3 regions of the Streptomyces yaizuensis genome follow, and region 3 is predicted to be linked to each of the others. Evidence: riboswitches for the same ligand, from Rfam matches in the RefSeq annotation. Region 3 holds a riboswitch; each other region holds the start of a gene.
What was found. A riboswitch is a leader RNA that binds a small molecule or an ion and turns the genes downstream of it on or off. The one in region 3 is predicted to bind cyclic di-AMP.
Positions count from the first base shown of each region.

Region 1: it holds a riboswitch for cyclic di-AMP, as region 3 does, so the genes downstream of both, SYYSPA8_RS19590 (M23 family metallopeptidase) here and SYYSPA8_RS29475 (M23 family metallopeptidase) in region 3, are expected to answer to the same signal.
Region 2: it holds a riboswitch for cyclic di-AMP, as region 3 does, so the genes downstream of both, SYYSPA8_RS33855 (transglycosylase family protein) here and SYYSPA8_RS29475 (M23 family metallopeptidase) in region 3, are expected to answer to the same signal.

Region 1 is NZ_BSBI01000008.1:16,052-25,686, forward strand. Features, by position in the region: gene trmB (tRNA (guanosine(46)-N7)-methyltransferase TrmB) at 1,383-2,171, shown strand; gene SYYSPA8_RS19585 (PrsW family intramembrane metalloprotease) at 2,301-3,716, shown strand; gene SYYSPA8_RS19590 (M23 family metallopeptidase) at 3,841-4,899, opposite strand; cyclic di-AMP (ydaO/yuaA leader) riboswitch at 4,911-5,067, opposite strand; gene SYYSPA8_RS19595 (PP2C family protein-serine/threonine phosphatase) at 5,281-6,462, opposite strand; tRNA gene SYYSPA8_RS19600 (tRNA-Met) at 6,664-6,737, opposite strand; gene SYYSPA8_RS19605 (hypothetical protein) at 7,013-7,303, opposite strand; gene SYYSPA8_RS19610 (HNH endonuclease family protein) at 7,576-8,328, shown strand; gene SYYSPA8_RS19615 (methyltransferase domain-containing protein) at 8,399-9,451, opposite strand; gene SYYSPA8_RS19620 (4a-hydroxytetrahydrobiopterin dehydratase) at 9,614-9,635, shown strand, end outside.
Region 2 is NZ_BSBI01000019.1:100,891-110,525, reverse strand. Features, by position in the region: gene SYYSPA8_RS33880 (eCIS core domain-containing protein) at 1-1,014, shown strand, start outside; gene SYYSPA8_RS33875 (hypothetical protein) at 1,062-1,316, opposite strand; gene SYYSPA8_RS33870 (hypothetical protein) at 2,286-2,639, opposite strand; gene SYYSPA8_RS33865 (cytochrome P450 family protein) at 2,911-4,209, shown strand; gene SYYSPA8_RS33860 (transglycosylase family protein) at 4,368-5,402, shown strand; cyclic di-AMP (ydaO/yuaA leader) riboswitch at 5,661-5,853, shown strand; gene SYYSPA8_RS33855 (transglycosylase family protein) at 5,857-6,600, shown strand; gene eno (phosphopyruvate hydratase) at 6,881-8,167, shown strand; gene SYYSPA8_RS33845 (FtsB family cell division protein) at 8,328-8,798, shown strand; gene SYYSPA8_RS33840 (DUF501 domain-containing protein) at 8,904-9,437, shown strand; gene SYYSPA8_RS33835 (Ppx/GppA phosphatase family protein) at 9,472-9,635, shown strand, end outside.
Region 3 is NZ_BSBI01000014.1:183,069-192,703, reverse strand. Features, by position in the region: gene SYYSPA8_RS29480 (SGNH/GDSL hydrolase family protein) at 1-642, opposite strand, end outside; gene SYYSPA8_RS29475 (M23 family metallopeptidase) at 805-1,773, opposite strand; cyclic di-AMP (ydaO/yuaA leader) riboswitch at 1,778-1,950, opposite strand; gene SYYSPA8_RS29470 (alpha-galactosidase) at 2,248-4,410, opposite strand; gene SYYSPA8_RS29465 (tyrosine-protein phosphatase) at 4,657-5,469, shown strand; gene SYYSPA8_RS29460 (DUF6126 family protein) at 5,634-5,831, opposite strand; gene SYYSPA8_RS29455 (XRE family transcriptional regulator) at 5,895-6,530, opposite strand; gene SYYSPA8_RS29450 (aspartate aminotransferase family protein) at 6,640-8,052, opposite strand; gene hpnH (adenosyl-hopene transferase HpnH) at 8,057-9,079, opposite strand; gene SYYSPA8_RS29440 (phosphorylase family protein) at 9,085-9,635, opposite strand, start outside.

The sequences.
Region 1 (9,635 bases), on a different contig from region 3:
GGCCTCGCGCTGCGGGGCCCGCGTCGATGCGGGCGGGGTGCGATCGTCCGGGGTTCCGGCCTGTCCGGGCCGTGTCGGTACGGGGACGCCGCGCTCGTCCGGGGCCCCGGCTGCCCGACCCGTGTCGGTACGTGTGCGTGGCACTCGTCCGGGGCTCCGCCCTGCCCGACCCGCGTCGGTACGGGGACGCCGCGCTCGTCCGGGGCCCCGGCTGCCCGACCCGTGTCGGTACGTGTGCGTGGCACTCGTCCGGGGCTCCGCCCTGCCCGACCCGCGTCGGTACGGGGTCCCGCACCCTTCTTTCCCCCGCCCGGGGGTACGGTCCGCCTCCGGATGGTCCGTGGGTGGGGGTGCAGGGTCGCCCCCGCAGGGGATCGGCGGAGGCCGACCCGCACGGGACCTGGTGAGTACGCTCGCCGACCCCGAGGAGGTGAGCCCGGAGGCCCCGCCAACCCGCACCACCACCCGGGCCCGGGACAGACCCGCACAAAAACCAGCCCCGCCGGCGCTTGAGGCGCGGAGGTTCGGGGGCTGGCCCCCGACAAGGGCCCGCACATGCCATGTGCCCGGAAACCTGTCCGCCCCTGCGGCAACCCGGAAAACTCAGCCTGGCCCGCGATGAGCCCGCACAAATCCAGCCCCGCCAGCGTTTGAGGCGCGGGGGCCTCGGGGGCTGGCCCCCGACACAGGCCCGCACACGCCGTGTGCCCGGGGGACTGTCCGCCCCTGCGGCGGGCTGGACAAAACTCAGCCCCGCCGGCGATTGAGGCGCAGGGGTTCGGGGACTGGTCCCCGACGAGGGCCCGCACGCTGCGGGGCGTTTTGCCTGTGCGGCGGGGCAGGGTGCTGGGTCCGTCCTCAAGCGCCGGACGGGCTGGATTTGCTCGGGTGGTCCCGGCGCACGGTGTGGTGCGGGTTGGTGGTGGCCTCCGGGCTCACCTCCTCGGGGTCGGCGGACCGAAGGCCCACGGTCAGCGCGAGCAGGACTTACCGCCGATCCCCTGCGGGGGCGACCCTGCACCCCCCACCCACGAAGCCAGCGCAGCAGACCGGTACCCCGAGCCGGGGAAAAAGAGGTGCGGGCCACCCCGTCGACACGGGCCAGACAGGCCGGGACCCCGGACGGGGAAGGGTGCGGGACCCCCTACCGACACGGGCGGGCAGGGCGCGGCCCCGGATGGGCGCATCCCACCCGTACCGACGCGGCCCGGGCCACCGGAAACCCCGGACGAGCGCACCGCACACGTACCGACGCGGCCCGGACACCGGAAGGCCGAACCCGTACCGGCGCAGGTGGCCCGGGACCCGGGCAAAGGGGTCGAGGCGGTCGTCTCGGCTCGGCCCCCGGCAGGGGGGCGTGGGGCCGTAGAATTGGTCGCACTGTGTCCGATAAGAACCCCACCCCCACGCGCGACCGCACCCTGCCCCGCTTCCCCGGCGGGCCCATCGCCGACCCCGCCGGCTCCCACCACGAGCGCCGGATCCGCAGCTTCCAGCCCCGGCGCAGCCGGGTGACGACCGGGCAGGGCGATGCCCTTCAGCGGCTGTGGCCGGTGTGGGGCATCGAGATCGACGGCCGGGAGCGCGTCGTCCCGGCGGAGCTGTTCGACGGGCTTCCCGTCGTGCTGGAGATCGGCTTCGGTATGGGCGAGGCCACCGCGCGGATGGCCGCCGACGATCCCGGTACCGGAATTCTCGCGGTCGATGTCCACACTCCGGGCCAGGGCAATCTGCTCGGTCTCGCCGAGCGGAACGGGCTGTCGAACGTCCGGGTGGCCAACGGCGACGCGATCATCCTGCTGCGGGAGATGCTGCCGGCCGCGTCGCTGGACGGCATGCGGGTCTATTTCCCCGATCCCTGGCCGAAGAAGCGGCACCACAAGCGGCGGCTGATCCAGCCCGAGTTCCTGACTCTCGCGGCGGGCGCGCTGAAGCCGGGTGCCGTGCTGCACTGCGCCACGGACTGGGAGGAGTACGCGGAGCAGATGCTTCAGGTGCTGACGGACCACCCGGACTTCGAGAACACGCAGGTGGACGGGGGGTACGCGCCGCGTCCGGCGTTCCGTCCCCTGACCCGTTTCGAGGGGCAGGGCCTGGACAAGGGGCATGTCGTCCACGACCTGCTCTTCCGCCGCGCGGCCACGGCGGCCACCACCGCGCCCGGAGTCTGACCGACCCCGGGGTCGACACCGGGACCGACCCCGGGACCGAGCCCTCGGCCGATCCGGCGGCGACCCGGCGCCCGGCCCGGCGGGGGAAGCCCGTCGCCAGGTGTCGGTGGGCGTCGTTAGGGTCGTCTGGTGTCCGAGCCGTCCCCGCACCACCCGCAGCCCCGTCCACAGGCTCCCGCGCCCGCCGCGCGGGCCCGCCCGGAGAACCTCCTGCCCGCGCCGGGGGTGAGCGGGGAGCACCCGGGCCCCGCGGTCCCCGCCTGCCGGGAGGAACCGCTGTTCGACGCGGTGCCCGAGCGCTCGCGATGGCGTTACAAGCCCCGGCGGGCCTGGCGGCTGTGGCAGTCGAAGGCGATCCGGGCCGGTGTCCTGATCACGGTCCTGGCGCTGTGCGCGCTGGTGATTCTCGCCCTGGTGCGGGAGCAGACCGGCACCGAGGGCTTCCTCGTCGGCCTGGGCCTGGCGACTCTCCCCGTACCGCTGCTGGTCGCGGCCTTCCGCTGGCTGGACCGGGTGGAGCCGGGCCCCTGGCGGAATCTGATCTTCGCCTTCGCCTGGGGTGCCTTCGCGGCGGCGCTCATCGCGATCCTGGCGAACACGTTCGCGACCCGCTGGATAGCCACCGCCACCGCCGACCCGACCGGCGCCCACTCCCTCGGGGCCACGGTCATCGCCCCCGTGGTCGAGGAGAGCGCCAAGGCGGTGGCCATCGCGTTGATCTTCTTCTTCCGCCGCAAGGACTTCACCGGCGTCGTCGACGGCGTGGTGGTCGCCGGTCTCACCGCCACCGGCTTCGCCTTCACCGAGAACATCCTCTATCTGGGCAGTGCCTTCGGCGAGGACCAGCAGATCGGCTACACGGGCCTGCCGACGCTGACGGCGGCGACGTTCTTCGTCCGGGTCGTGATGTCCCCGTTCGCGCATCCGCTGTTCACTGTGCTCGCCGGCATCGGCTTCGGCATGGCGGCCATGAGCCCCCGGACGAAGAAGGCCCGCCGGGTGCTGCTGCCGCTGCTCGGTGTCGTGCTCGCGATGGGCGTCCACGCCCTGTGGAACGGCTCGGCCTCCTACTTCGGGCCGCTCGGTTTCTACGCGGTGTACGCGGCGTTCATGGTGCCCGCGTTCGGGCTGCTGACCTGGCTGGCGATCTGGTCCCGGCAGAGCGAGCTGCGCACGATAGCGGCGGAGCTGCCCAAGTACGCGGTCGCCGGCTGGCTCGCCCCGGCGGAGCCGCAGGCCCTGTCGTCCATGAAGGCGCGCACGGTGGCGCGGGCGGTCGCCCGGCATGCGCAGGGCCCGGCGGCGGCGCACGCGGTCTGCGAGTACCAGCGGTTCGCGACGTCGCTGGCGTTTCTGCGGCACCGGGCGGAGCGGGGGTCGGCGGGAGAGGACTTCGTCGCCCGCGAGCAGGAGCTGCTGCACCACATGTGGCAGCGGAAGGCGGTGGCCGTGCCGGCGCTGACGTACGCGGCACGGGCGACGGGCCGGGTCCGGGTGCCGCCGCCGCACCGGGACTACGAGGTGTACAACCCGTACCGCGTCTGAGACGAACGGGCCGGGAACGGGCCGGCGGCCCTGGCATCGGGGGGTTTGCGCCAGGGCCGCCGGGGTCCGGAGGGTGGGTCGCCCCACTGCGGCGCGAAGCCGCAGGCGGACGAAAAACCGCTGATCAGATGGGCAGGCCCTTGGAGCGCAGCCAGGACATCGGGTCCATGGCGGAGCCGCCGGAGGTCTTGACCTCCATGTGCAGGTGGGCGCCGCTGGTGTTGCCGGTGTCGCCGACGCGGCCGACCATGTCGCCGGTGGAGACCTGCTGCCCGGCGCTCACGGTCATCGAGTGCATGTGCGCGTACATGATCTCCGTGCCGTCCGACAGCTGGAGAATGACCTGGTAGCCGTACGAGCCGGACCAGCCGGCCGACTTGACGGTGCCGGTGCCGACGGCCTTGAGCGGCGTACCGGCCGGGGCCGCGAAGTCCAGACCGGTGTGCTGGCCGGAGGACCACATGGGGCCGGACTGCCCGTAGGTGGAGGTGAGGGTGTACGAGGAGAGCGGCATCGAGAAGCTGCCGGCGAGGCGCTTGAGGCGCTCCTCCTCGGCCTTGGCCTTGGCTTCGGCTTCCGCCTTGGCCTTGGCCTCCTTCTCGGCCTTCTCCTTGGCTTCCTTCTCCGCCTTGGCCTTCGCCTGGGCTTCCTTCTCGGCCTTCTCGGCCTCGGCGGCGGCCTTCTCGGCGGCATCGCGCTCGGCGGCGGCGCGGGCGGCGGCCTCGGCGCTCGCCTTCTGCTCCTCGGCCTGGTCCAGGATCCGGGAGCGCAGGGCCTCGGCGGCGGTGGCCTGCTCGGACCCGGCCTCCTGGGCCACCAGTCCCATCGCGGCGTAGGAGGCACTCTCGTCGCCCGCACCGGAGGCGTTGTCGCCGTCCTCGGACATGAAAGAGCCGACACCGGGTAGAGAAGAGGCGTCGGGAAGGGAGATGGAGACCGCAGGCTTGTCCTGCGCGGTGGCGATACCGCCGGCGCCGACCGCCGCGATCACACCGACACCGAGGACGGTGGAGCTGCGGGCGAGACCGCCGCGCTGCTTCATCACCTTGTTGCGGTGGCGTCCACGGACAGGGCGAATCGTTTCGGCGGTGGGGTTCCACACGCCGGGGGTCGGAGCGGCCCCTTCGTCACTGAAGACCCCGGACTTGAACGGAGCTTCCGGGGCAGGGGTGTTGGACGCCACTGAGGCGCACTCCTTTCCTTCCTTCTCGCCTACCGGGTTAGCTGACGGGTTCGGAGCAGGAAGGTCTCCTACGGGCACCCGCCACCGCGAAGAGCACGGTGGATGGAGCCCGATTCACCCCAAGAGGTGGTTCCCCGGTTCCCTTGCGGGATTCGGCGCGTGCGCACGGTGCCGCCCTGACGACGGCTGGGACGACCGCGCTGCGTTATCGAACGTTAATAGACGGGCGGTCCTTATTCCAAGTTGTTCAGGACGATCTTTAATCTCTTTGCCATGGACTTAACGCCACATAAGCGGGCGGAGTCGGGCGACTTGAGCCACCGTCGGGCGGAGAGCCCTATCTGACGGTGCGTCAATTGTTATCGGATGGCACTGCTCCGGCTACGGAGCGTGCGACCCTTTATGCCGCCTTGACGTCAGGGGCCGCAGAACGGAGCGCTCGTGCCGGGTCCGGTGCCCGGCGGAGGGCTCCGCCGGGGGGCGGGCCACCGCGAGCAGCGCCATGTCGTCCGTCGACCCGCCGCCGGTGTGCCGGCGTACGTCGTCCAGCAGTTCGTCGAGGAGTTCACCGGGCCCGGGGAAGACCCGCCCGGCCAGGCGGACGGCGGGTTCGTAGAAGTGCCCCTTCGCGTCCCGCGCCTCGGAGAGTCCGTCGGTGTAGAAGAGCAGCGTCGCCCCCGGCGGCAGCGGATGCTCGCCGACCCGGTCCGGCCAGGCCCCCAGTTCGACCATGCCCAGCGGCAGCGCCGCCTCCGCGGGTTCGAGGACGTCCAGCGCGCCGTCCGGATGGAGCAGCAGCGGTTCGGGGTGTCCCCGGTTCACCAGCCGGACGGTGCCCGAGCCGTGCGGGATCTCCGCGAGGACGGCGGTGGTGAACGCTTCGACGGCGTCCAGGGTGTCCCGGCGCCGGGCCTCCCGGAGCAGCGCCCGCTCCAGCCGTTCGGTGACCCCTTCCAGGGTGGCCTCCTGCTCCGCAGCCTCCCGGAAGGCCCCGATGGCGACGGCGACCGCCTCCACCGCGCCCAGCCCCTTGCCCCGTACGTCGCCGACGACCAGCCGGACCCCGTGCGGGGTGTCCTGGACGGCGAAGAGGTCGCCGCCGATGAAGGCGTCCGCGAGCGCGGCCTCGTACCGGGCGGCGATCCGCAGCCCGCCGATCCGTTCCGCCGGGGTGGGCAGCACGGCGCGCTGTGCCGTCTCGGCGATCACGCGCGCGGAGGCCAGCCGCTCGCTGCCGCGGGTGATCACCCGGTTGATCACCAGGGCGAGGATGGAGACCGTGATCACGGTGAGGAGTTCGGTGTAGGCGGGGGACTCGTCCGCCGTCCCCTTGTGGAAGTGGATGGCGAGCACGCCGAGGACGGCCGCGATGCCGGTCACCAGGGTGGCCCGGAAGGAGAAGAAGGGCGCGGCGATCAGCGGGGCCGCGGTGAACATGGGGGCGGCGGTGAACCGGGGCGGGGTGACGAGGTCGAAGACCACGCCGGCCACGAGCATCAGCGCGGGCAGCATCCGGACGAAACGGCGGCCGCCGTATCCGCTCTGCTGCTCTGGCTGCGCCAAGGGGATCTCCTGACCGGGTCCGCCGACCGCCGCGGACACGGTGTCGCGCTCCCCTCAGGCTTGCCGCAATCGGCGGCGGAGGCGAGCCGCCGCCGTCCAAGTGGGCGAGCGGGGGCACCGGCGCGGGCCTGCGGCGAGGGGGAACGCGTAAACGACCTCGGCCCGGCACTTCACGAGGAAGTGCCGGGCCGAGGTCTTCAGTAGCGGGGACAGGATTTGAACCTGCGACCTCTGGGTTATGAGCCCAGCGAGCTACCGAGCTGCTCCACCCCGCGTCGGTAAACCCAACTCTACGCCATGCGGAGCAAGATCCACACCACTTTCCCCGGCGGTTCGTCTCCGGGCCGCCGCGCGGGTCGGGCGGCGGCCCGTGACGGGACCCCTGGGAGGCAGGATCCCGCCGGGCACGGCCCCGGGAGCGGGGGTCGGACGGTTCATGGCAGCGCGCGAAGACGCGTCACAAGAAGAGCGGAAGAAGAGCGGAAGCGGAAGCGGGGGGCGTGTACGGACCCGGGGGCCGGACGGGCGCGTCCCCGCTCAGCGGAACGTCCTACGGCTGGACCGCGCCCGCGAGTCCGGCGACGGGGTCGGTCAGGACGGCGAGCTGGTCGGTGGCGGGCGCGGCGACCTGGCCGGGCACATCCGTGACGGTGGTCAGCTGGTGGAGCTGGCTCAGCTCGTTGACACCGGTCAGCAGCTGCTCGACGGCGGAGCCCTGCGGGGCGGGCGCGGCGGGGGCCGCGGGGACGGGTACGGGGGAGGCGAAGGCCCCGGCGATGGAGAAGACGGAGGCCCCGGCCGCGAAGGCCACGGCCGCGAAGGCGCGCTGTGTCTTGGTCATGCCGGGACAAACGGCCGAAAGAGGCTGGAGTCACGGGCCCGGTACGGGGATTGACCCGCACGAGGCCGGGGCGACCACCGGAGTGCCGACCGGATTCGTCCGCCGGTAGGCCGGTCCGTACATCCGTCCGTCAGCGTGGCGGCCGCCGGTCCACTCGTACGCCGTCCGGAGCACCCCGCAGGGGGCGAAACGGGTGAACTCCCGCACCCGTCTGGCGCAACCGTTCGTTTCGCTGGCCTACTTCGGGGCGGTCTGCCCGTATTTCGGGTGACGTGATCACCCATGTGAAGCGTGCCGTTCTGGCCGCCGTCTGTCTTGTCCTTCCGCTCTCCCTCGCCACCGCCGCCGACGCGGCGCCACCGCCCGTACCCCCGGCCGCCGTCTCCGAGGCGGCCCCGGCCGCGCTCCCCGGCGCTCCCACCGCTCCCGCCGCACCCCGGCTGCGGGCGCAGACCGCGCGGCTCGGGGTCGCCGTCGGCGGGCTGGCGGTCGGCACCGAGAACCGGACCGGTTACAACCGCGACCTCTTCCGCCACTGGAACGCCGGGCTCGATCCGGCCGATGGCTGCAACACCCGTAACGAGGTGCTGATCGCGGAGGCCGTGGAACCGCCGACCGTGGGGGCGCGGTGCGCGCTGACGGGCGGCGCCTGGTGGTCGTACTACGACGAAGTACGGGTGACACCGGCCGGTGCGCTGGACATCGACCACATGGTTCCGCTGGCGGAGGCGTGGGACTCCGGCGCGTACGGCTGGACGCCGGCGCGGCGGGAGGCGTACGCGAACGACCAGGGCCAGTCCACCTCGCTGATCGCGGTCACCGCGCGCTCGAACCGGGCCAAGGCCGACCAGGACCCGGCGCAATGGCTGCCTCCGGCCCAGGGCGCGCTCTGCCGGTACGCGGCGGAGTGGACCGCGACCAAGCTCCGCTGGGGGCTGACCGTGGACGAGAACGAGCAGGACCGGCTCTTCTCGATCGCCGCCGGGTGCACGACGACCGAGGTGGTGTGGGAGACGGCGCCATAGGACCGACGCTGCGGACCGGTGGCCCGCGCACGCTCCTCAGGGGCGTGCCGGGCCACCGGCGTGTAGGGATTCAGCCAGCGGGAACCTCCGCCACCACCACGTACAGGGTCACGGTGGCGAGGAACGGCCCGGTGGCCAGGTGGTCGAGCAGATCCCGGCCGGCACCGGCGGTGAGATACCCGGCGGCCACCGCCCGCTCGGTGTTCCGCTTCAGCCCGAGGACGGCATCGGCCGCCTGGACGTCACGGAACACCGACACCACCGGGAGCACGGTCGGCACGGTGAAACCGGCACCGGCGGCGAGCCGGGCGAGTTCCCTGCCGAGGGTTCCGTTCCGGATCGCTTCGTCGGCGATGTAACGGGTGTACGCGCGGGAGACCGCCCGGTCGGGGTGGTCGAGGGCGAGCGAGTCCCAGTCGGGCTCACCCATCACGATCCGGCCACCCGGCCGCAGCACCCGCCGGACCTCGGCCAGGACTGCGGCCGGATCGGCGGCATGCTGGAGCGCCCGGTCGGTACGGGCCCGGTCGGCGCTGCCGTCCTCGTACGGCAGGGTGTGCATGTCGGCGACGGCGATCTCGACGCCGGGCAGTCCGGCGGTGCGCTCCCGGGCCCGCGCGGCCATCTCCTCGTCGATGTCGACGCCGATCACCCGCCCGCTCCCGCTCCCGTTCCCGTTCGCGGCACCGGCCATGGCGCCGAGGTCCGTGCCCGGTCCGCAGCCGAGGTCGAGCACCGTGTGACCGGGGCGGATCGCCAGGGCATCGAGCATCAGCCCCTTGTAGGCGCGGCCGGCGTCGGAGGCGGCGACCCGGTCGAGATAGCGGACCTCGTCGGGCCGGACGGACTCGAAGACCCGCTCGGTCACGCGCGCCATGGACCGCGCCTCCCGCTCCAGGACGGCCCGCCCCCGCTCGGTGATCCGCACGGGCCGCGCCCGGCCCTCCCCCGGCAGCGACTCGACCAGTCCCTTGCCCTCCAGCCGCGAGAGTGCGCCGTAGAGACTGCCGGGGCCGAGACGGTTGCCCGACAGCCGCTCGATGGCGGCGTTGATCCCGTATCCGTGCAGCGGGCCGTCGATGAGGGTGCAGAGTACGAGCGTCTGGGCGTCCTGGGTGGCCATGGGGCCAGGTTGCTACGCGACGCGTACTACGCACCACGTACTATCCGGCCAACCATGATCCGGCCATGGGCCGAGGGGCCTGTGCGCGCCACCCGTACGGGGACCGGGCCGCCCGCCTACGATCCGGATCGTTCCCACCCGCCGCCGAAGGAGCATCCGCGCATGGCCGCCACCCCGCTGACCG
Region 2 (9,635 bases), on a different contig from region 3:
CATGTCGTGATCGGCGACGGCGGCGCGGACAAACACACCCTGGCGCACGAACTCACCCACGTGATCCAGCAGCGCCAGGGCCCCGTCTCGGGGACGGACAACGGCTCCGGCCTCAGCGTCTCCGACCCGTCCGACCGGTTCGAACGCGAGGCCGAGGCCAACGCGAGACGGGCGATGTCCGTGTCGCCCCCGTCGGCAGTCTCCTCCTCGGAGCAGCAGGCCGGGGGTACGGGCGGGCGCGTTGCCGGGCAGCCGGCGATCCAGCGGATCATCTACGACACGGTGGAGAACGGCGGGACCGAAGAGCTGTTTCTGGAGAGTCGGGGAGACGCCCTCGCGCACTTCGCGAACCGTGGCTTTACCGAGAACATGCTGAACCGGCTCGGGGAGATGGCCGCGGATGAAGATGAGATGTACACGCAAGCCGAGGCGATGGCGAGGGTGCGTAACACCGTCACCGGCGCGATCAACGGCATCACTCCTGGCGAGATCAACTTCCTGGCCGCTCTCGCGAATGACCGTGAGCAGGTGTCGGCCTACGACCCGGACATGATGCCGATGGCGCAGACCCTTATCGGCAGGGCCCTCCGCGCTGCGGGGCTCCCCGAGAATTCGGTGGTGGCGAACAGGGCGTCCATTGCCGAGTTCGGCCACCATGTGCCGCACACCGACATTTTCGTGCCGCACCCGGGACCGTGGATCCATTTGGCAGCACCCAACGATCTGGCCACCTGCCTGGAGCATGTGCTGGGGCCGTCGAGCCACGCCTCCGTGCTGACCGACAACGAGCCCACTCAGGGGTTCGCGCAAACCCTCACCGCCAGAATCGACGCGCTCAACAACGCCAACGCCGACACACCGGACTACATACCTCTGACCTACACCGTGACGGATCCGGAGCTGCGGGAGGGCGGGACCGCCGAGCTGGGAAACAACCTCGGGGACCGGTCCAGCGTCCCGTACAAGACCGTCCACTACCCGAACTACAGAGTGATCCGCATCTCCCGTGCCTGAGGGCCACCGCTGATCGCCTGCGGGAACGGGCCGCCACCGGCCTCAGGTCAGTGGAGTCCGGACGAGCACGGGCCGCGCTCGATGGACATCGGGTGGCCCGCGTCGTCGTACACCGTCGTCACCTTCACGGAGCCGTGGCACTCGGGGTCGGCGCACGGCTCGGTCAGCTCGACCACGGCGCCGATCATGCGGACGCGCTGCCAGGTGTTGCCGCACCGGCCGCACCGGCCGAAGAAGTAGACGCCTGCGAGACAGTGTTCACACCGGCGGCCCGGTGACGGTCGGAAAGGGGTCAAGTCCATGGAAGTCTCCCTTCCCATCCAAGATGCCCATCCCGGACGGCGGGGGAACGCGCAATCCGGGGCCCTGCCCGCCCGCGTCGACGGGGTGGCCCGTACCCCTTCTTCCCCGGCTCGGGGTACCGGTCCGCCTGTGCCGGCTGTGTGGGTGGGGGGTGCAGGGTCGCCCCCGCAGGGGATCGGCGGGAAGTCCTGCTCGCGCTGACCGTGGGCCTTCGGTCCGCCGACCCCGAGGAGGTGAGCCCGGAGGCCCCCGCCAACCCGCACCACACCCGGCCCCGGGACCACCCGAACAAATCCAGCCCGTCCGGCGATTGAGGACGGACCAGCACCCTGCCCAGCCGCACAGGCGAACGTCCCGCAGTGTGCGGGCCATCGTCGGGGACCAGTCCCCGAACCCCTGCGCCTCAATCGCCGGCGGGGCTGGTTTTTGCTCGGGTCGACGGCGAGGCGGGTTTGTGCGGGTCGGCCCGGGACCGGGTGTGGTGCGGGTTGGCGGGGCCTCCGGGCTCACCTCCTCGGGGTCGGCGAGCGTACTCACCAAGTTTTGTGCGGGTCGGCCTCCGCCGATCCCCTGCGGGGGCGACCCTGCACCCCCCACCCACACAGCCGGCACAGGCGGACCGGTACCCCAGGCGGGGGGAAGACAGGTGCGGGCCCCCGTACCGACACGGGCCCCGCAGCGCGAGGCCACCCTCGTGCAGGGTGCGGGCGGCCGGTACCCCGTGCCGGGGAAGGGGGTGCGGGCCCCCGTACCGACACGGGCCCCGCAGCGCGAGGCCACCCTCGCGCAGGGTGCGGGCGGCCGGTACCCCGTGCCGGGGAAGGGGGTGCGGGACCCCGTACCGACACGGGCCCCGCAGCGCGAGGCCACCCTCGCGCAGGGCGCGGGCGGCCGGTACCCCGTGCCAGGGAAGGGGGTGCAGCCCTTCGTACCGACACGGGCCGGGCAGGGCCTTGCCATTCCCGGGGTCAGACGGCCCGCTCGATGGCTTCAAAGATGTCCGCGTCCGTCTGCTGCTGCCACGCGGGCAGGTCGGCCCAGTCGGCGACGTACCCGGGCTTCGGGTCCTCGAAGTGCTTGAACATCTGCGCGGTCCAGCAGATCGCGACGAAGCGGCCCTTCTGCTCGCGGGTGAGCCGTGCGGCGTGACCGTCGCTGGTCGTGATGAAGTCGCGCACCTGCCCGTAGACGGCTGCGGCGGCTGCGCGCTCCCACTCGGGCGTCTGGTCCCACGGCGTGACGTAACCGGGCTTCGGCTCGCCGGGGTAGTGCTTGGTCACACCGGCAATCCACGCCTCGCGGAAGATCCGACCGTCACTCATGCACGTGTCCCTCTCGTCATGCGGTACGCGACAGCGCCGCGATTCGGTGATCCAGGTCCGAGGCTCGGGCATCGGACAGGAGCGGGGCAAGACTCTCCCGAAGCCCGTCCAGCTTCCTGCCGATGAATCCGGAGTTCGACCGGTCGGCCAGGTTGATGACCGTCTCCGCGTGAACCGCTGCCGGAGCGGCCGGGCGCCCCCGTACCCGTACCCGGGAGAAGGCGGCGCGGGCCCACCGCACCGCACACCCCTACCGCAGCCGTTCTCCACCATGGCCGGATACCGTCGAAGGGTGAGCGAAACCCCTCCCCCCGCCCCCGAACTCTTCACCTGGGAGTTCGCGACCGACCCGTACCCCGCCTACGCCTGGCTCCGCGAGCACGCCCCGGTGCACCGGACCCGGCTGCCCAGTGGCGTCGAGGCGTGGCTCGTGACCCGGTACGCGGATGCCCGGCAGGCGCTGGCCGATCAGCGGCTGTCGAAGAATCCGGCGCATCACGCGGAGCCCGCGCACGCCAAGGGGAAGACGGGCATCCCGGGGGAGCGCAAGGCCGAGCTGATGACGCACCTGCTCAATATCGACCCGCCGGATCACACACGGCTGCGCCGGCTGGTCTCCAAGGCGTTCACTCCGCGCCGGGTGGCGGAGTTCGCGCCCCGGGTGCAGGAGCTGACGGACCGGCTGATCGACGGGTTCGCGCAGAAGGGGGAGGCGGACCTGATCCACGAGTTCGCGTTCCCGCTCCCCATCTACGCCATCTGCGATCTGCTGGGTGTCCCGCCGGAGGACCAGGACGACTTCCGGGACTGGGCCGGGATGATGATCCGGCACGGGGGCGGGCCGCGCGGTGGGGTCGCGCGGTCGGTGAAGAAGATGCGGGGGTATCTGCTGGAGCTGATCCACCGCAAGCGCGGCGATCTCGGGGACGATCTGATCTCGGGTCTGATCCGGGCGAGCGACCACGGGGAGCATCTGACGGAGAACGAGGCCGCGGCGATGGCCTTCATCCTGCTTTTCGCCGGTTTCGAGACCACGGTCAATCTCATCGGCAACGGGACCTTCGCGCTGCTGCGCGACCCGGTGCAGCGGGGCCGGCTCCAGGAGTCCCTGGCGGCGGGTGAGCGGGGTCTGCTGGAGACCGGGGTGGAGGAGTTGCTGCGGTACGACGGGCCGGTGGAGATGGCGACGTGGCGGTTTGCCACGGAGCCGCTGGTGATCGGTGGTCAGGCGATCGCGGTGGGTGATCCGGTGCTGGTGGTGCTGGCCGCGGCGAACCGGGATCCCGAGCGGTTCGAGGGGCCGGACGTGCTGGATCTGTCGCGGCGGGACAGCCAGCATCTGGGGTACGGGCACGGCATCCATTACTGCCTCGGGGCGCCGCTCGCGCGGCTGGAGGCGCAGACCGCGCTGGCGACCCTTTTCACCCGGTTGCCGGACCTCCGACTCGCGGCGGATCCGTCCGATTTGCGGTGGCGCGGTGGCCTGATTATGCGGGGATTGCGCACCCTGCCCGTTGAGTTCGATTTCGGCGGGAGAGCGCAGGGAATTGACGAGCCGTCAGGGTCGTGATGTTCGCGTGATCTCCGCTGCATCGACTTGTGACTGATGTTCGACTGCGGCTACGTTCACCCCGTCTCAGCAGTCTCGCGAAAGGCAACCGCATGCTCACCGGGAATGGTCGACATCGCCGACCCCGTCAGGCTCCGGCACTCGTCGTCGCGGCGGGAGTGACAGGATCGGCCATCGCGATCCCGCTCCTGGGCGCCGGCTCGGCGACCGCCGCCGAGTCCGCCACATGGGACCGCGTGGCCGAATGCGAGAGCGGTGGCGCCTGGAGCGCCGACACCGGCAACGGTTATTACGGCGGTCTCCAGCTGTCGCAGCAGACCTGGGAGAACTTCGGCGGTCTGGACATCGCCGACCGCCCCGATCTCGCCAGCCGCGCCCAGCAGATAGCCGTGGCCGAGAAGGTTCTCGCGGCCCAGGGCGCCAAGGCGTGGGCCACGTGCGCCGAGATGGCCGGTCTGACCGCCTCCGGCACCGGTACAGGCACGGACGCCGGTACGGGCACGGGCGCGGCCGGGAAGACCACCTCGGAGGCCCCCGCGGCCGGGAAGCCGGCCAAGAGGTCCGCCACGGCGCCGGAGAAGGCCGGGAAGGCGGCCGGGCAGGAGGCCGGGAAGTCGGCCGACAGCGGCACCGCCCGCGACACCGCCACCCCGGACGCGAAGGCGTCGGGCGGGGGCGGCGGCAAGGGCACGGAGGGCGCCACCGAGGGGACCGACCCCGCGCCGGCCCGTACCCAGGGCGTCGGCAACGGCCCCGACCGCACCACCGGCTCCGGTACCGAGGCCCCGGCGGGCGGCGGCAAGCACCGGGGCGCACCCGCCGACGAGGCGGCCGACGGCACCACCCCGGCGGCCGACGCCTCCTCACCGGCCGGTACGGCCGCCTCGGACGAGGTCCGGGACCGGGCGGCCGACACCCCGCAGACCTCGCGCGGCGGCGACGCGGCCCGCGACGGCGCGGCGTTGTCCGGTGCGGCACAGAAGGCCGGTGTCACGGTCGGGACCGGCGCGGCGGGCACCTCGCCGTCCGCGTACACCGTCCAGCCGGGCGACAGCCTCTCCGCCATCGCCGAGGCCGAGAAGGTCGAGGGCGGGTGGAACTCCCTCTATGAGCGCAACAAGAAGGAGGTCGGCGCCGACCCCGACCTGATCCACCCTGGTCAGAGCCTGGATCTCAGCGCCGCGCAGCAGTAGTTGCGCCGGGGTTTGTCCTGGTTTGCAGAAATGAGACAAGGGTCTCTTTGCGAAATCTCTGCCCCGGCTCGATCCGGAATATTGAATTCCAGGCCTCACCTGCGGAAACGTCAAGATCCGGAGTGGTGAGATGGGCGATTTCTCCCCGATGTTCATCTTTGAACATCGGGGAGGGCTGTGCGTACGGTCTGACCGCTCGCCACAGCGGGCACCGTCGACCGTCACGCCGAATCCTGCCGTCGGTCGGGGGGAAACACGACGCTCACAGCGCCGGAGGCAGGAGCGGGGGACCCAAGGTTTGCGCCGGTCCCGGCCGCTGACGAACGGTTCGTGAACCGTTCGCCCAGCAGTCGAACCGGCTGGGGGTGAAGCCGTGCGCCAGTCGCACGGCCGGGCAACTCACTTGGCCCGAACCCGACAGCTCACTTCGCAGGCGTCGGTGAGGGAGATCTCCATGCTGTTTTCCGGCAAGGGCAAGCACCGCCGTCCGTCCAAGGCCGTCCGCGTCGTGACCTTCGCCGGTGTCACCGGCGCCGCTGTCGCCGCCCCGCTGATGGGCGCGAGCACCGCCACCGCCGCCACGGCCGCCGAGTGGGACAAGGTCGCCCAGTGCGAGTCCGGCGGCAACTGGTCCATCAACACCGGCAACGGCTACTACGGCGGCCTCCAGTTCTCGGCCTCCACCTGGGCCGCGTACGGCGGCACCGCCTACGCCCCGACCGCCGACAAGGCCAGCAAGTCGCAGCAGATCGCCATCGCCGAGAAGACCCTCGCGGGTCAGGGCAAGGGTGCCTGGCCGAAGTGCGGCGTGGGCCTCTCCAGCACCCCGTACGGCGGCGGCTCCACCACCGCCCCGGTGCAGCAGGCCCCGAAGCAGGCCACCAAGCCGGCCCCGCAGCAGCAGGCGCCCCAGCAGCAGGCCGCCCCGCAGCAGCGCGCCGAGGCCCCGGTGACCCGCTCCGCCGAGCGCGCCCCCGCCGCCGCCCCGGTGCAGCAGCAGTCCGCCCCGTCCCAGGCCCCGGCCAAGGGCTTCCTCAAGGGCGACGGCGAGTACGCGGTGCAGGCCGGCGACACGCTCAGCTCCATCGCCGAGGCCAAGGGCGTCAAGGGCGGCTGGCAGAAGCTGTTCCAGCTGAACGAGGACATCGTCGACAACGCCGACGTCATCTACGTGGGTCAGCAGCTCCACCTGCGCTGACCCGCCCCCCGGGTGCTTCCCGGGCCACGGACCGCCCCGGTCCGGCGCGCTTCCCCCCGTTCGCGCCGGACCGGGGCTCCGGCCTTTCCCGGGCCCGATCCCTCGTACCAACCGCTACTGAGCGGTAGCTTTGCGGCGTTTTGCCCCGCCCTGCTGTATTTCTTTATCTTTTTCGTCCCAGCGGTCGGGCATCCGAGGGGACGGACCCCGCCCGCCGGTTAGGCTCTTGTCGCAAGGCCGATCGCGGCCCTGCACTCCATGCGTCACATCCCAGAAGGAGATGCTCGTGCCGTCCATCGACGTCGTCGTAGCCCGGGAAATCCTGGACTCCCGAGGCAACCCCACGGTCGAGGTCGAGGTCGGCCTCGACGACGGCAGCACCGGTCGTGCTGCCGTTCCGTCCGGCGCCTCGACCGGTGCCTTCGAAGCCATCGAGCTTCGTGACGGCGACCCCAACCGCTACCTCGGCAAGGGCGTCGAGAAGGCCGTCCTCGCGGTCATCGAGCAGATCGGCCCCGAGCTGGTCGGCTACGACGCCACCGAGCAGCGCCTGATCGACCAGGCCATGTTCGACCTGGACGCCACCCCGGACAAGTCGTCCCTCGGCGCCAACGCCATCCTCGGCGTCTCCCTCGCCGTGGCCCACGCCGCCTCCGAGGCGTCCGACCTGCCGCTCTTCCGCTACCTGGGCGGCCCGAACGCGCACCTGCTGCCCGTTCCGATGATGAACATCCTCAACGGTGGGTCGCACGCCGACTCCAACGTCGACATCCAGGAGTTCATGATCGCCCCGATCGGCGCGGAGTCCTTCTCCGAGGCCCTTCGCTGGGGCGCCGAGGTCTACCACACCCTCAAGAAGGTGCTGAAGACCAAGGGCCTGTCCACCGGTCTCGGCGACGAGGGCGGCTTCGCCCCGAACCTGGAGTCCAACCGCGCCGCGCTCGACCTCATCGTCGAGGCCATCACGCAGGCCGGTTACATCCCCGGCGAGCAGATCGCGCTCGCGCTCGATGTCGCCGCCTCCGAGTTCTACAAGGACGGCAAGTACGAGTTCGAGGGCAAGTCCCGCTCGGCCGCCGAGATGACCGAGTACTACGAGGAGCTGGTCTCCGCGTACCCGATGGTCTCCATCGAGGACCCGCTGTTCGAGGACGACTGGGCGGGCTGGAAGGTCCTCACCGACAAGCTGGGCTCCAAGGTCCAGATCGTCGGCGACGACCTCTTCGTCACCAACCCGGAGCGCCTCGCCCGCGGCATCGAGGAGGGCTCGGCCAACGCGCTCCTCGTCAAGGTCAACCAGATCGGCTCGCTCACCGAGACGCTGGACGCCGTCGAGCTGGCCCAGCGCAACGGCTTCAAGTGCATGATGAGCCACCGTTCCGGCGAGACCGAGGACGTCACCATCGCCGACCTCGCGGTCGCGGTGAACTGCGGCCAGATCAAGACCGGCGCCCCGGCCCGCTCGGACCGCGTCGCCAAGTACAACCAGCTCCTGCGCATCGAGGAGATCCTGGACGACGCGGCGGTCTACGCGGGCCGCAGCGCGTTCCCCCGCTTCAAGGGCTGACAAAGCCCCCGCGGGGCGGCACCCCCGGGCAGTACAGCCCCGTCGTACCGGCGTCCCCGGCCTCGGTCCCGTACCGTGTCCGGGGACGCCGCCACGTCGGCGTGCGTGCCGGAGAGCACGGCGGAGTGCGACGGCGGAGTACAGGGGAGGCGGACACGACATGGCCGGGAAGGACCGCGACCGGTTCTCCACCGCGACCAGGCTGCGACTGCTCGGGGAGCAGACCGCCGCCCGCGTCCACCGCTCGCAGAGCCGCCGGCAGGCCCGCCGCTCCCGGCTCACCGGCCGTGCGGCCTTCCTCGCCCTGGTCGTCTGCTCGCTGGTGGTGGCGCTCGCCTACCCCATGCGGCAGTACGTGGCCCAGCGCGGCGACATGGCCGAGCAGCGGGAGAGAATGGCCGAGGCGGAGCGCGAGGTCGAACGCCTGCGGGACGAGAAGGCCCGGCTCCAGGACGACACGTACATCCGGCGCCTGGCCCGGGAGCATCTGCACTATGTGCTGCCGGGCGAGGCCGGATACACCATGATCGACCCCAGGGCGTCCGAACGGCCCCGTGACGGGGACGACGCGGAGGGCCGCCCCTGGTACTCGAACGTCTGGGACGGCGTGGACCGCGCGGACCGCCCCTGACCGACCGGGCCGGCCGCCCACGTACCCCTCTGTGCCCGGGTACGCCCTCCGTACCAGCAGAACCACCGAGCGCAGAACCACCGAGACAGCAGAGCCAAGGCAGGCATGGAAACCCCTCCTCCCCACACCGAACCGACCGAGCCGACCGACGCGGACATCGCCGCCTTCGAGCAGCAGCTCGGCCGCCCGCCGCGCGGGCTCCGCGCGATCGCGCACCGCTGCCCCTGCGGTCAGCCGGACGTCGTCGAGACCGCGCCCCGGCTGCCCGACGGCACCCCCTTCCCGACCCTGTACTACCTGACCTGCCCCCGGGCGGCGTCGGCCATCGGCACCCTGGAGGCCAACGGGGTGATGAAGGAGATGCAGGCGCGGCTGGCCACCGACCCGGAGCTGGCGGACGCCTACCGGGCCGCGCACGAGGACTACATCGCGCGCCGCGACGCCATCGAGGTGCTGGCGGGCTTCCCCAGCGCCGGTGGCATGCCGGACCGGGTGAAGTGCCTGCACGTCCTGGTCGGCCACTCGCTGGCGGCGGGCCCCGGGGTCAACCCGCTGGGCGACGAGGCCATCGCGATGCTGCCCGAGTGGTGGGCCAAGGGGCCGTGCGTCACGCCCTGCGCGGAGCCCGCCGCCCACTGACCACCCTCCCGTCCCCGTCTTCGAGGAGCCACGCATGACCCGGGTCGCCGCCGTCGACTGCGGTACAAACTCCATCCGCCTGCTGGTCGCCGACGCGGACCCCGTCACCGGGACGCTGACCGAGCTGGACCGCCGGATGACCATCGTCCGGCTCGGCCAGGGCGTCGACCGCACCGGCCGGCTCGCCCCCGAGGCGCT
Region 3 (9,635 bases):
CGGCCAGGGCTGGTCCGGGTCGGCGGGCACCGGCAGCCCGATGACCTGGGCGGCGCGCAGCGCGACCCGGGTGTGCCCCTCGGGGGAGAGGTGGAGCCGGTCGTCGTCCCAGGCCCGCCGGTCCTGGACGGAGCGGAGCGACCACAGGTCGAGGACCGGGCAGCCGTAGCGGTCGGCGATGGCGCGGACGTGCGCGGTGTAGGTGGCGACCTTGCCGCGCAGATGCCGCAGGACGGGCACGCCCCGGGTGTCGAAGCCGGTCGTCACCATCACCGTGCCGACGGCTTCGGTCAGCTCGGCGACGGCGCGCTCGAAGCGCTCGGCCACGTCGTCGGGGTCGGTGCCCGGCCGGATGATGTCATTGCCGCCGGCGCAGAAGGAGACGAGGTCGGGTGCGAGGGCCTTGGCCCTGGGCACCTGCTCCGCCACGATCTGGTCGAGGAGCCGGCCGCGTACCGCGAGGTTGGCGTACCGGAAGCTGTCCTCCGGTCGCCGGTCGGCGAGCAGGACCGCGAATCGGTCCGCCCAGCCGACGTAGGTTCCGTCCGGCCCCGGGTCTCCGACGCCCTCGGTGAAGCTGTCACCGATCGCCGCGTACGACCCGATTGCTCCTCTGTTGTGTGTTCTCGAATCGTCTGCCACAAGCAACCATCTTGTCGGCACGGATGTGACCTACGCGACCGTAAGGAGGGGTTGACGCGGCGTGATATTTACCACCGGCCGATATCACGCGCCGGGGAATACGGCCGTCCCCCCGCTCCGGGGCGGAGCGGGGGGACGGGTGGGTCCGCGATGGCGGTCGGGTCAGAGGGTGACGCCGTGCTGCCGCAGGTAGGAGACGGGGTCGACGTCCGAGCCGTAGCCGGTGCCGGTGCGGATCTCCAGGTGGAGGTGGGGTCCGCTGGAGTTGCCGGTGGAGCCGACGAGCCCGATCCGCTCGCCGCCGGTGACGCTCTGCCCGGCGCTGACGGAGAGCGCGGAGAGGTGGGCGTACTGGGAGTAGTGGCCGTCGGCGTGCTGGACGACGACCTCGTTGCCGTACGCGCCGTTCCAGCCGGCGGAGACGACGGTGCCGGGGCCGACGGACTGGACCGGGGTGCCGCTGGGGGCGGAGAAGTCGACGCCGGTGTGGTAGCCGCTGGACCACATGGAGCCGGTGGCGCGGTACGGGGTGCTGACACCGCCGGACGCCAGCGGGGTGGTCCAGCCGGCCGTGTCCGTGGTGGCCCCGGAAGCGGCGGTGGTGGTCGCGGCCGGCTCGGCGGCGGGCGTCGCGGGCGCCGCGCCGGCGGCGGCCTGCGGGGCGGCTGCGGCCGGGCCGTGGCCGCCGGTCGCCGGGGCGGCGGCGGGGGCGGTCCGGCCGGCCGCCTCGGCCCCGGCGGCCAGGGCCAGTTCGAGCCCGGGGTGGATCAGGGCGGGGTCGGCGCCGATGGCCTCGCGGTTGTCGGCGTACAGCTGCTGCCAGCCGCCCCGGACGTCCCGCTCCTCGGCGATGCGGGCCAGGTGGTCCCCGGCGACGACCCGGTACTCGGCGCGCTCGGGAGCGCGGTCCGCAGCGCGGTCCGCAGCGCGGTCCGCTCCCCCACCCTGCGACGGGAGCGCGGCGGGTGCGGCGGCCGGGGCGACGGCGGCCTGGGGCGCGGCGGCGGGGGCCGCCTGCGCGGTGCCGGCGCCGAACAGCGGCAGGGCGAGGGCCGCCCCTCCGGTGCCGGCGGCGACGAATCCCCGGGTGATGGTGCTGGTCCTGGGGCGGCGGTGCTTGCCCTGGGGCATGACGCGTTCCTCTCCGGCGCCTGCGAGGTGAGCTGTCGGGTTCGGGCTGGAGTTGCCCGGCCGCGCTGCTGCGCGGCTTCACCCCGAGCCGTCCGGCGGCTGCCGTCCGGCGTACTGCGTGGGTCCCCCGCTCCTGCCACACGGTGCTGTCCGATGGGGATCCGGCCGGCGGCAGGATTCGGCGGTCCGCCCGGAGGCCGTGACCGTAGACGAGCCGAACGGACCGGAACAAGCCGTTCCACTTCCCTCGGCGCACGGCACGATGATCCATCCGGCGACGGCACCCGCCCGCCCCGTCACCCTCCGTGGAACCGCCACCGGCAACTCCGGGACCCGCTCCGAAGTTGACCCGCCGCCACCCGGCACGGACCGTCACCACTATGATCCTGCTCACCCACGGGACCCCATAGACCACCAGACAGTGGCATGCACCAATGAACTGCCTATTTCGGTCAGAAGTGATGGTTATGGTGGTTATCGATGGCCCAGTCGACTGAGCCGGATGACCGCCGCGTCCAGGTCGCCCCGGAGGCCGGTGGCGATCCCGTGGTGCAGCAGCACGGCACCCCGGTGCTCGGCCCCGGTGTCCTGGCAGCGGTAGACGGCGGCCGGGTCCAGCCCCCGCAGCCGGAGCGGCGGCGGCCGCTCGCCGTAGTGCTGGGCCTGGAGGCACGCGAGCACCACCGTCTCGTCGCCGTGCACGTACTGCACGGCGCTCAGTCCACCGCCGGGCGGCCGCAGCCGGTACAGCGCGCCGTGCTGCACCAGCGGCCGGATCCGCCGGTACAGCTCCACCCAGCCGCGCGCCTCGGCCAGCTCCTCGTCGCTCCACGCGGTCAGGTCGCCGCCGATGCCCAGCACCCCGGCCATGGCGCTGACGAAGCGGAACCGCAGCGTGCTGCGCCGGTCGTTGAGCTGGGTGTTCGGGCTGTCGGTGACCCACGCCGCCATCACCCGCGCGGGGTGGATCTGGCTGAATCCGTGCTGGATGGCGAGCCGGTCCAGCGGGTCGGTGTTGTCGGAGGTCCACACCTGGTCGGTACGGGAGAGGATGCCCAGGTCGACCCGGCCGCCGCCGCCCGAGCAGGACTCGAAGGCCACCTCCGGGTGCGCCGCCCGCAACTCGTCCAGCAGCCCGTACAGCGCCTCGACGTGCTCCACCCACAGCCGCTGCGGATAGGCGTCGCCGGGCCAGCCCGCGTCGGTGAAACAGCGGTTGAAGTCCCACTTCACATAGTCGATCGGGGCGCTCCGCAGCAGCTCGTGCAGCCGGTCGGCGAGATACCGCCGGACGTCGGGGCGGGCGGCGTTCAGGACGAGCTGGTTGCGGAACTCGGTGCGGGTGCGGCCCGGGTGGTGCTGCACCCAGTCGGGCCGGGCCCGGTGGAGATCGCTGTCCGGGTTGACCATCTCCGGCTCGACCCAGATCCCGAACCCCATGCCGAGCGCGTGCACCTCGTCGGCGAGGGGACGTAGGCCCCCGGGGAACCGCTCCGGGTTGGGGGTCCAGTCGCCGAGACCGGCCCGGTCGCTGGTCCGCCGGCCGAACCAGGCGTCGTCGACGACGAACAGCTCCACCCCCAGGCCGGCCGCGCGGCGGGCCAGCGCGAGCTGCTGGCCGGCACAGATGTCGAAGCCGGTGGCCTCCCAGGAGTTGTAGAGGACGGGCCGCACGGCGGCGGCGCCGGGCACGACATGGGCGAGCTGCCAGGCGTGCCAGGCCCGGCTGGCGCCGCCGAAGCCGTCCGGGCTCCACAGCCCGGCGAAGACGGGCGAGGTCCACGAGTCACCGGGGGCGAGCCGCAGCAGCCCGGAGTCGTCGTGCCCGGCGCCGCCGGTGATCTGGACCCGGCCGTCGGGCAGCAGCTGGACGGCGAGCCGCCACGAGCCGGACCAGCCGAGGGCGCAGCCGTACACTTCGCCGTGCTCCTCGCCGGCCCCCTCGGCGTCCAGCGCGACCCAGGGCAGGTGCTGATGGCCGGTGTGGCCCCGGCGGCTGCCGATGACCACCTCGCCGGGGCCCAGCGCGGAGCGGTGCAGCCGGGACTCGGCCGCCCACCGGCCGTGCAGCCGGCTCAGCCGCCAGGCATCGCGGACGGGCAGGGTCCAGGTGGCGGAGTCCGCCCGCAGCAGCTCCAGGGCGGGGCCCGTGCCCCCGTGGGCGACGGTGACCCGCCGTTCGACGACGTCGAAGCCGTCCCGCAGCCGGTAGTGGAGGGTCAGGTCCAGACCGTGCACCGGGTCGGTGAAGCGCAGCCTCAGCTCGTCACCGTCACCGTCACCGTCCGCGTCCGTTCCCCTCCCCGCCCCCGTCGCACCCGTTCCCGCACCCGCACCTGTCTCGGCTCCGGCGAAGACCCACTCGGTGCCGCGTACCTCGGGGGTACGCACCGACAGCGCGGGCCGGGTGAAGCGCGGGCCGCCCTCGACGGGGTACTCCTCCCGGCCGTCGAGCGGGGACTCGAAGGGCCGGTACGGCGGTAACGGGTCGACGGCCAGCGCGCATGCGTCCGCCCCGGTGATCCGGGGGCCCCAGTGCAGATGGAGCAGTTCGTCACGGTCCGTGAGATGGAGTGCGTAACTGCTGGTGGGCCCGGAGAGAACCCAGGTGCGCCCCGCACCGACGGTATCGATCATCCCGACCCCCCAGTCATCCCGACCCCTCCGTCCGACGGCCGCCCCGGCGCCCGCTCGACGCCCGCTCGACACCGGGTCGGCGCCACAGATGCCCACAGGTCCGCACAGGCCCGCACATCATCCGACGGCGGGGCGTACGGTGCAACGCCCCCTCGCCCGCCGGAGGCCGGGGAACACCGTGTCGTATCGTCGAGAAAGCGCCATGGTCGGCGAGGAGCGCCGACGGCAGTGACCTCAGGAGACTTCGTGACGCAGCAGTTGCCGCCGGTCCCGTCGACCGAGCCCGATCTCGCCGGCGTGCGCAACTTCCGCGATGTCGGCGGACTGCCGACCGTGGACGGCGGACGGGTGCGGTACGGGCGGCTCTTCCGCAGCGGGCACCTGGCCCATGCGACGGAGGGCGACGCCGCCTTCCTGACGACGCTGGGGCTGCACACGATCTTCGACTTCCGCAACGCCGCCGACGTCCGGCTGGAGGGGCCCGACGTCGACCTGCCGGGCGTGCGGTATGTGAATCTCCCGCTGAGCGACCCGGCCGCCGGCGCCGAGTTCTGGCGGATGGTCCGCGAGGGCGATCCGACCCTGCTGCGCGAGGTCCTGGCGGACGGCGGCGCGGCCCGCCGGATGGCCGATTCCTATCGCGAGATGGTGGAGGAGCGGACCGGCGAGCACAGCCGGGTCCTGCACGCCCTGGCCGACGACAGCACCCCGGCGCTGATGCACTGCGCGGCGGGCAAGGACCGCGCCGGGCTCTCCATAGCCGTGGCGCTGCTCGCCGTGGGGGTGGAGCGGGAGGCGGTCGAGGCGGACTATCTGAAGTCGAACGACCCGCACCGGCGCTACCGGGTGCGCCGCCTGGACGACGGCTCGCCGGGGATGTCGGCGGAGGTGATGGAGCTGCTGAGCCCCCTCTTCGACGCGCGGCTGGAGTATCTGCGGACCGCCTTCGACGCGATGGAACGATCCTTCGGAGGGGTCGAGGGCTATCTCACCCAGGGGCTGGGGCTCGCTCCGGCGACCCGGCGGCGGCTGCGGGAGCGGCTGGTCGACCCCGCCTGAGCCGTACCCCGTACGGACGCCGCGCGGAGGGCACGGTCCGGGGCTCGTGGCGCCGGGCCGTGTCCGGTACTCGGTGCACGGCCCGGGGGCGGAGAGGTCCCGTGCGGAACGGCTCCCGTGGGAAACGGCTCCCGTGGGAAACGGCTCCTGAGGACAGGTCCCCGCTACTTCGCCCCGACCTCGAAGAGGAGGTAGAGGAAGAAGGCGAAGACATGGCCGGCGATCAGATAGGCGAAGAGCCGGATCACCAGGCCACGGGGGAACTTGCCCTCCTGCTTGCCCTGGGTGCGCGCGGGCACGGGCGCGGCGGCGGAGTCGGCTGCGTGGGCCGTGTGGTCGGTGTGGGCTGCGTGGTCGGACATGTCACTCCTCGGGGTCGGACCGGACCCGCCCGGTGGCGTGCGGGTCGATGGGCCTGTGGGTTCTCAGCGGTGCGGGTCGGCGAGATGGGCGTGGAGGTCGGGGCTCTGGAGCAGGGTGTGGACGAAGAGCAGCTCGGCGCCCTCCCGGCCGGCGGCAGCCAGCCGGTGCGGGGTCAGCGAGTCGAAGTGCGCGCTGTCCCCGGGACCCAGCTCGTGCACGGCCTCACCGAGGGTGAGCCGGAGCCGGCCGTCGAGGACGTACATCCACTCCTCGCCCGGGTGGACCCGGACCAGGTCGCCCTGGGCGCCGTACGGGACCACGAGCCGGAGCGCCTGCATGGCCCGGCCGGGGACTCCCGCCTGGTGGTAGGTCCAGCCGTCGGCGGCGGCGGGCTCGCGCCGGCCGGCCCGTACGACGGGGTCGTGTTCCGGGGACAGCTCCCCCAGCAGCTCGGCGATCGTCGTACCGTAGATACGGGCGAGGGAGAGCAGCATCGGCAGCGAGGGCTGCCGGCGGCCGGTCTCCAGCCGGGAGAGGTGCGCGGGTGACAGGCCCGCGCGCTGGGCGGCGGCCTCCAGGGTGAGCCCCCGGCGGCGGCGCAGGTCGCGCAGCCGGGGCGCGACGTCCGGCAGCTCGTCCACGACGTCCCGCGCGGGGGTTCGGAGGTCCGGGGGGTGGCCCCCGGGAGGGGTCTGCATAGGACCATTGCGCCAGGAAACTGCCTCTGAGGCAAATAACTTGCCCCAGAGGCAAAATCTGCTCCGCCGGGCGCCTGCCGTGATACCAAAACAGCAGGTCAGAGCGGTGTCAGTGGCGTGCCAGGGCCTGTCCGACCAGGGTACGGCCGAAGTCCCAGATCAGCCCGCTCCCGGCGTGGGCCTCGTCCATGACCGCCGTGAAGGCGGTGACGAACCGGTCCACCTCCGGCTCGCCGATCGTCAGCGGCGGGATCAGTTTGATCACCTCCAGACGGTCGCCGGAGACCTGGGTGAGGATCCGGTGCCGGTGCAGCAGCGGGCCCACCACCAGCTGGGCGAAGAGCCCGGGGCGGGCCGCCTGGAGCATGTTCCAGCGGGTGCGCAGCCCCAGCGACCGGGGCCGCCCGAACTCGATCCCGATCATCAGCCCCCGGCCGCGTACCTCGTGCAGGAACTCGTACCGCTCCACGAGTGCCGCCAGCCGCTCCCGCAGCAGCCCGCCGGTGGCGCGGGCCCGGCCGGCCAGGTCCTCGTCCTCGATCACACAGAGCACGGCGAGGCCCGCCGCCATGGCCTGGGCGTTGGATCCGAAGCTGGCCGAGTGGACGAGCACCCGGTCCATCGAGGAGTAGACCTTCCGGAAGATCCATTCCTTGCCGAGGGTGGCGCCGACCGGGACATAGCCGCCGGAGAGCGCCTTGGCGACGCAGATCAGATCGGGTTCGGCCCCGGGTTCGTGGTCGTGGGCCCAGAAGTCGCCGGTGCGGCCGAGGCCGGTCTGCACCTCGTCGGCGATCAGCACCGCCCGGTGGCGGTGGAGCAGTTCGCGGGCGGCGCGCAGATAGCCGGGCGGGGCCGCGTGCACGCCTTTGCCCTGGATGGGCTCCACGACGAGCGCGGCGACGTCCCCCCGGGCCAGCTCCCGTTCCAGCGCCGCCAGGTCGCCGAGGGGTACGGCGGTGTCGGGCAGCAGGGGCGCGAAGCCGTCCCGGAAGCCCCGCTCGCCGTTGACCGAGAGCGAGCCGCAGGTCAGCCCGTGGAAGGCGTGGTCGCAGTAGAGGACGCGGGGGCGCCCGGTGGCGCACCGGGCGAACTTGAGCGCGGTCTCCACGGCCTCGGTGCCGCTGTTGCCGAAGAACACCCGGTCGAGATGGGGGCTGTGGGCGAGCAGCCGTTCGGCGAGCAGCCCCGGCAGCGGCTGGCAGTCGAACCGGGTGAGGTCGGCGAGGCCGGCGTCGAGGACGTCGTGGAGCGCGCGGCGGACCACCGGGTGGTGGCGGCCGAGGCCCATGACCCCGAAGCCCGCGAGCATGTCGAGGTACTCCCGGCCCTCGTCGTCCCAGAAGTAGGCGCCCTCGGCGCGTTCGTAGACCCGGTCGAAGCCGAGGGTCCGCAGCATGCGGGGCAGCTGGGGGTTGAGGTGGCGGCTGTGCAGCGCGTAGCCCTCGGTGCCCCGGGCGGCGAGCAGCGCCCGCAGGTCGAAGCCGGCCGGCGCCCCGGCGGGACCCGGGGGCGTCGCCACCGGCTCAGCCACGGCCGCCGGAGAGGGTGTCCCGGGCCGCGCGCAGGGATTCCCGGAGGGATCCCATGGTGGCGAGGACGGCGGTGGGTTCGTAGCCGCAGTGCGCCATGCAGTTGGCGCAGCGCGGGTCCCGGCCCCGGCCGTATTTCTCCCAGTCCGTCTCCTCGACGAGCTGGCGGTAGGTGGGGACGTAGCCGTCGCTCATCAGATAGCAGGGGCGCTGCCAGCCGAAGAGGGAGTAGTTGGGGATCGCCCACGCGGTGCAGGGGAAGTCGGCCTTTCCTTCCAGGAAGTCCAGGAAGAGGGGCGAGTGGTTGAGCCGCCAGCGCCTTCGGTTGCCGTCCGCGAAGGCCTTGCGGAACAGTTCCCTGGTCTGGGCGACGCCGAGGAAGTGTTCCTGGTCGGGGGCCTTCTCGTAGGCGTACGCCGGGGAGATCATCATCTGGTCCACGCCCAGGTCGTCATTGAGGTAGTTCATTACCTCGATCACGGTCTGCGGGGTGTCGGTGTTGAAGAAGGTGGAATTGGTGGTGACGCGGAAGCCGAGCCGCTGGGCCTCCCGGATCGCGGCCACCGCCTCGTCGAACACGCCTTCCTTGGCGACGGATTCGTCGTGGCGCTCCCGCAGTCCGTCGATGTGGACGGCGAAGGCGAAGTACCGGGAGGGGGTGAATTTCTCGATCTTCTTGCGCAGCAGCACGGCGTTGGTGCAGAGGAAGACGTATTTCCGCCGGGCGACCAGTTCGGTGACGATCTCGTCGATCTGGGGGTGCATGAGCGGTTCGCCGCCCGCGATGGAGACCATCGGCGCACCGGACTCCACGACCGCGCCGACCGCCTGGGCGACCGGCATCCGCTGCCTGAGCACGCCCGCCGGGTGCTGGATCTTTCCGCAGCCCTCGCACGTGAGATTGCAGGCGTACAGCGGTTCCAATTCGACGATCAGCGGGAACTTCTCCCGCTTGCGCATTTTCTGACGGAAGAGATAGGTCCCGATCCGGATGGTCTGGCGGAGTGGCATGGCCATCTGGCTCACCTCCTGGGGAGCGGCAAAGAACGGTGCCATTCGTGGAACGCGGGCAGCACGGCGCGGAGAACACGGAAAGCCGATATTCCTCCGCGGACCGTGGCCGGACGGATCAGCTCGTGCCCGGGAGCGTCCACGACCACCCGGACGGCCGCAACGGGGCGGGGCCCGGCGGCCAGCGCGGCCCGCAGCGCGGCGGCGGACTCCATGTCGACGGCGATGGCGCCGGTGGTCCGCAGCCGCTCCCGCTCGCGCCGGCCGACGATGCGGTCGGAGCCGGTGAGGGTGCCGGTGTGGACGCGGTGGCCGGGGACGGCCCGGGCGACGGCGGCGGCGAGCAGCGCGGCGCCGGTGCAGTGGCCGGGCTCCGCGAAGGCCCCCGCCGGAGCCCCCGCCGGAGCCCCGGCCGACGTGCCCGCCGGGGCGGCCCCGGCCGGATCGTGGACGGTGTCGGCGACGACCACGTCCCCGGGGAGCATCCCGGGGGCGAGCCCGGCGCAGAAGCCGGAGGCGAGGACCGCCGCGTGGCGCAGCGGCCCGGTGGCGAGCGCCCCTC